2 regions of the Carnobacterium divergens DSM 20623 genome follow, and region 1 is predicted to be linked to the other one. Evidence: riboswitches for the same ligand, from Rfam matches in the RefSeq annotation. Region 1 holds a riboswitch; the other holds the start of a gene.

Region 1 (3,185 bases):
TCTATTTCAATGTTACTAAATGAGCAAGAGGATAACTATGCTAGTGAATTAAGCCATTTTATACTGTTACAAACAAGTGATTTAAAAGAAGAGTTACAAGCTTATTTGATTCAAGATTTTAAAGACTACTTGGAATTTAAAACAGATAAAGTGAAAAAAGAACAAAAAGATTAGTTAAGCTAATCGTCTTATATTATATTCTTCGAATATTGAATTGGATAATGGCCTATGGTATAGTATAAGCATAGTAATGATAACCAATTGGTTCAAATAACCCATTTATTGTTTTATTTGTTATTACTTTGTCCGCCAAGACACAATAGTTATATAAAACTATGCTTACAAACTTATTATAACGGTTGATATTCTAAAAGTCAAAATATTTTAGATTATTAGCTAAAACTTTTTTAGTTTGTAAAGCTAGAGAGGTTGATAAAATGAGTATTTATGAAAAAATAAGATTATTAGCAAAAGAGAAAAAAATTTCAATTGCAGAATTAGAACGCACCTTGAATTTTGGAAATAGCACGATTCGAAAATGGGAGCACCAATCTCCTTCGGTTGACCGCTTGCAAAAGGTTGCTGATTACTTTAATGTCAGCATTTCAACCTTAATTAATGAAAATAATATCCACTATTCAAAGGAACAAGAATGTATAGAGGAATTGAGCCAATTTATCTTACTTAAAACACATGGATTAGCCGAAGAAACACAAGCTTATTTGATTGAAGATTTTAAGGATTATTTGGAATTTAAATCAGATAAAGTAAGGTCTGAAGAAAAATAAAGAGTCACGGAATGACTGTTCCGTGACTCTTTGCTTGGTTAGTTTTTATTTTCAATTAAAGTTAATAATAAGAATTTTTGCCATTTTTTTTCTTGCATAAATTGTGTATCCAATTCTGGATCGACGTAATTAAATAATCTTATCCAAGATTGAGGTCTAATTTTGGAATGCATTCTAAAGATGCGAATCCAACTATATATTACACCCACAATCAAAATGAATAGACCTAAAAAAACCAGGGTACCAAGTAAAGTGGGATTATTTATAGAGGTACCTATCGCGACCCCCAATAGAGCTAAGACAGCACCACCAATAATTGATCCAAAGATAATCCAAAGAGTCGTTATCTGATAAGAATGAAATCCTTTAATATTAAAATATTTTTCTATTAGAAAAACCTGTTTCACTGGATTTTTCACTTTTTTGACAGGTATTTTATACATATCGATAAATAAATGGCTTGCTTCTTTTTCAACTTTAGTGTGTTTTGGAATAATAATTATTAACAAAATAAATAAAAAAAGATAGAACATTTTTTAAATCCCCCTATTGTTTGTAATACTAGACTAGTCACTCATTAAAGTATAGCACAGGAATGATTTCGGTTGTTATTTATTTTGTCCATTGTATTCTTAATTTTTTTATAGTACACTTGTGTCAATTAAAATAAACTTAATATAAAGCGTGGGGAGGTCATAAATGGCCTGAGAGTAAGCTGTGAGCTTAGACCCGTTGAACCTGTTGGTTAGTACCATCGTAGGGAGTGAACGTGTTCTTTTACTGTGCCTACTTTCCGTGGGCGCAGTTTTTTTATTGGTTAGGAGTTAGTATGAAAAAGAAAACGTTAGTCTATCCGCTAGTGACATTTCTTGCAATTTTGATGATTTGGGAGATGCTAGTTTCCATTGGCGGAATCCCGCTGTATATTTTGCCAGCGCCCTCTAAGATTATAAAGACATTGTTTGAGAACCGTTCGATATTGGCGATGCATGGAGTCGTTACATTGACTGAGGCAACGATTGGATTGGTGATTGCCAGCATATTAGCTTTTGGAATGGCACTAATAATGGATGCTTCTCAAACGATTAAGTTTTCAATCTACCCACATTTTGTTGTTTCCCAAACCATTCCAGTGATGATTTTAGGACCGCTATTTTCGATTTGGTTGGGTTTTGGTATGGCACCTAAAATTGTAATGGTGATCTTGATGTGTTTTTTTCCAATGGTCGTTTCATTTTCAGATGCTTTAGGGAAAGTTGAAGTGGCGCAATTAAATTTACTCAAAACGTTTGGTGCAAGTAAGGGACAATTGTATCGATTGGTTAAAATCCCAGCAGCGATTGGCGGATTTTTTTCTGGCTTACGTGTTGCAGCAACATATTGCATTGGTGGTGCGATTATAGGAGAGTGGCTAAACGCTTCAGCAGGCTTGGGCTATTACATGATTCGAGTGAAAAATGGGTACATGTTAGATAAGGTATTTGCCTGTGTAGTGGTCATTATTTTATTGAGTTTATTTATGAATGGTGTAGTAAAATTACTTGAAAAATTGGTTTATTTAAAAAGGGGAAAAAGAATATGAAAAAAATAGTAGTAGCAATAATAGCACTTATTTTCATCGGCAGTTTAGTTGGATGTAGTCAGGAGTCGAAAAAAAGTCAAGAAGCCAAAAAATTAAAAGATGTGACAGTTATTTTAGATTTTGTTCCAAATACAAATCATACGGGAATGTATGTAGCCTTGAAAAAGGGATACTATAAAAAAGCGGGTTTAAATGTTCAATTTGTTGAGCCTGGTAACGAAAATACTTCAGCTACTTTAGTTGCAACGGGAAAAGGTCAATTTGGGATCAGTTATCAAGAAGATGTTACTTATGCATTGACTTCAGAGGATAAATTACCGATTAAGACGATTGCTACGATTATGGAACACAACACTTCCGGCTTTGCGAGTGCTAAAAATAGTGACATTAAAAGTCCGAAAGATTTTGAAGGAAAAGTCTATTCTGGTTGGCAAGCGCCAAGTGAAGAAGCGACCATCAAAGCAGTTATGAACAATGTTGGTGCAGATTTCAACAAACTGACATTAGTAGGAGATTCTGGTGGTGGATTTGATTCATTAGGTAAAGACGTGGACATCAAATGGTTTTACGAAGGTTGGGATAACGTTAAGGCTGAAATGGCTAATGCAAAGTTAAACTATCTGCCTTTGCGAACGTTAGATAAGCGTTTAGATTATTACACACCCGTCATCATAACGAATAAAAAAATGATTGATGAAGATTCAGCTACAGTTACAGCATTTTTAGCAGCCACCAAAAAAGGATATCAGGAAGCGATTAAACATCCAGATGCTTCAGCAGAAATTCTTCATGAATATGCGAGTGATTATGATAGT
Region 2 (3,185 bases), 1.6 Mb from region 1:
TTCTTAAAAAAGCGATGCTTGGTTGAGCGAGATCCCATCGCATCATAGATAACTAACACTTCAACACCTGCTGCAGCTCGTTCTTCCAATGCTGCTAAAACTCGATTTCCTAGCTCATCTTGATGAAACGTATAATACAATAAATGAACATGGTGTTTGGCTTGTTGGATATCATGAATCAAATGATCAAATTTTTCTTTTCCATCGGTAAAAATCTTCAATTCATTTCCTTTGGTTAAAATCGATTCATCGCTTTCCAAAAATAAACTTGCCATTTCTTTTGTATTTTCATTACTTTGTTTGCTTGACAGCAATTCATCTTCCGCAAGCATTTCTTTTTGAGCCAAAACAAGTTCACTCATTCCAATGCTTTCCTGCGTCTTAATATCAAAAATTTTCTCTCGAGAGATTTTTTTACCAACAAAAAGATACGCAATAAACCCAATTCCCGGTAATAAAACAAGGACGAGCAACCATGCCCACGTGGCTGCTATATCTCGCTTTTCACGAAAAACTGTGATGATAGCTAAAAAAATATTAATCAATGTCACAAGAGCGATAACAAGTAAAATAGTATTCATAAAAGCCTCCTTTAAACGAACTTAATTCTTTATTATCTTACTATGAAGTTTTTCTTTTAGCTACTAAAATCTTATCTCATTTATAAAAATAATTCTTTTTCTAATAAAAAAAGGACCCTGTCAAAGTCCCTTTTTAAAATTCTTATTTTTTTAGCCAACTTGTTTCTTTCGAAAGAAATAAGTCGGGTGCTGTAGCAGCCACAATCACTAAAACAACACTGGTGACAATTCCTGTTGCCAATGCGCTTCCCCCATTCATAATAAAGGAAAACCAAACCGCACTCATTCCCTTTGGAGCATAACTTCCCCAAAAATAAAATCCTGCTACGAAATGCCAAAAGAAGCGGGCGAATGTTCCAATAAAAGTTCCCACTATAATATAGCTCACCATTTTCCTACGTTGCCTAGTCACGATTGATTCTCGTACTTGGCTGGCTACTACGCCTGCAAATCCCGTAAACATAAACGCGATAAAATATTCTATAAAGCCTTGTAGTAAATTTAAAATAGCCACATTTCCAACTAAAAAATGCAGAACGCCCCATAAAAATCCAGCAACAATTCCTGCTGCTACTCCTCTTCTAAAACTAAAAAGAATAAGCGGAATCATTCCTAATGAAATGGTGAAATTTGCTCCGATATTTGTTGGTAAAAATGACAAAACGATTGCAAGTGCCGCACAAATCGTTCCTTCAATCCAGATGGTTAACTTTGTTTTTGACATAAAAAAAACTCCTCCTTTGAATGTGTCGAACAGTGCCACACAACAAAGGAGGAGCTGAATGATTCTTTTTATCATCGTCGCCCCGTCACAATTCCTACGCTCGTACTAACGAACAGGTTCGAAGGGTTAGAATCCACTTGATTCAATCTCAGCCGCATTTGCAGCACCCCTTTGTGATGGTTGTTCTATTAATTTATTTTACGTTCTTTATCATACCAAGCCTTTTTTCATTCGTCAACTTTTGAAGTTATTTTAAGTGTTCAGCTAAATAAGCTATTTTTGCAAAATCCTTTTGATTATTTTTCTGATTTCGGTAACTATCTTTAGAAGAAGCTTGATAAAGTTGATAATATTGAGTGGCATTTAAAAGTCGATAACGTATCTCTTGATCTTCTATTTGCTTAATGTCATCTAAGGCAATTCCTGCAAATTCAGGCAGTGTATCAATAACTGAAAATTCAACTCGCAAGGTTCCTTTTTCAAAAGCATGCTCGTGTAAATCAACCAATGAGAAACCTAATCCTTCAAGTTGTTTTTTTACTTCTTCCCATTGGTAAATGATTTCTTCAACCGGAGCTGACCATCCCCTGCTATCTCCTGGAATATGTATATCAATATCTCCAACATCCCAATTTTTAGTTGTTACAATCTCAAGACCTAGTGAACCCATTAAAACCGGAACAATTCCACATTCATTTAGTTGTTTGGCAACGGATAAAAACACTGAATATTTTGGATTTTCATAACCATACGCTTTCATTCTATCCTCTCCTATTAAATGATTTTTCCCAATTGTTTTTTACGTTGATACAAGCTTAACAAGGCTATTAAAAACCAATAAATACTTATTAAATAAATACTCGCAACAAATTGCAATTTGCCATTTACCATGATTGCTTCTATTTTATAGTTGGTAACCGTTACAGCGAAGGCTGTGATACTCATAACAAAATAAAATAAAATCATTCTTTTTTTAATACTCGCTTCATGACCCAGCGCACCTTTCCAACTCGTCATTACACCAAAATAAAAGGAACTAAACAACAATAAAATCCATGTTTCTAAACGATTGGTTTCCGCCCACTGAAAGCCAGTTCCAGTCAGAAATTGATTCATAAGAAATAACCCAATAAACACTAAAAATGAATAGTAGCCATATTGATACCTCAGATTTTTACGATCTTTTCTCAACAATTCACATCACTCCTTTTATTCAGTATAAGGAAACAGAAAGTAAACTACAACGCGTTTGTTAATAGCTTTATTCGCTACAATGCTAATTCTCATCTTGATAAATAAATGCCTTCACTTGTTTTTGTACCTTTGAATTATCTAACAAGTCACTATGACCTGTTTGTTTGCCAGTAATGATGCTTTCTTGATAGCTTGCCACTTGCTTTTTGATAAATAGCCGACTAGCTAATGCGCTTTGTACAGGAACTACGCCATCACTATGCGTCTCATTTTTTTCTTGATCTCCAGCTATTGCCAAAACCTTTAACGACGAAGGCAATTGCGTTTGTTTTTCAGTAAAATTAGTTAATAGATGGCTCGCTTTTTTCACTTCTGTAAAGGCTAGATTATTGTCGTTATATTCGGCTTTTGTATCATTAAATGGCGTTGCAATGGTTATCAAGCGATTCATTTGGGGATTTGAGGTTGTTTGATAGTTCTCTAAATAAGTCGCTAAGACTAATCCTCCATTTGAATGACCCACAGCATCAAAAGTCGAAAACGGGTATTTTTTTTTGACGTCTAGCACTACGTTTTGAAACCATTTAGCTTCAATATCTACTGCTTTTTCGGTATTGTCTTCAAAACCGACAACGATAAAAGGACGCTCACTACTTTTTTTCAATTGATTTAAATAGTGAATCTTG

What was found. A riboswitch is a leader RNA that binds a small molecule or an ion and turns the genes downstream of it on or off. The one in region 1 is predicted to bind thiamine pyrophosphate.
Region 2: another riboswitch for thiamine pyrophosphate. It lies ahead of thiT (energy-coupled thiamine transporter ThiT); the one in region 1 lies ahead of BR52_RS11330 (ABC transporter permease).

The regions. Positions count from the first base shown of each region.
Region 1 covers NZ_JQLO01000001.1:2,375,589-2,378,773, forward strand. The annotation lists gene BR52_RS12645 (helix-turn-helix domain-containing protein) at 1-174, shown strand, start outside; gene BR52_RS11320 (helix-turn-helix domain-containing protein) at 438-788, shown strand; gene BR52_RS11325 (hypothetical protein) at 827-1,321, opposite strand; TPP riboswitch at 1,464-1,569, shown strand; gene BR52_RS11330 (ABC transporter permease) at 1,618-2,370, shown strand; gene BR52_RS11335 (ABC transporter substrate-binding protein) at 2,367-3,185, shown strand, end outside.
Region 2 covers NZ_JQLO01000001.1:792,453-795,637, reverse strand. The annotation lists gene cls (cardiolipin synthase) at 1-581, opposite strand, end outside; gene thiT (energy-coupled thiamine transporter ThiT) at 724-1,305, opposite strand; TPP riboswitch at 1,380-1,486, opposite strand; gene BR52_RS03910 (hypothetical protein) at 1,553-2,065, opposite strand; gene BR52_RS03905 (hypothetical protein) at 2,080-2,499, opposite strand; gene BR52_RS03900 (alpha/beta hydrolase) at 2,582-3,185, opposite strand, start outside.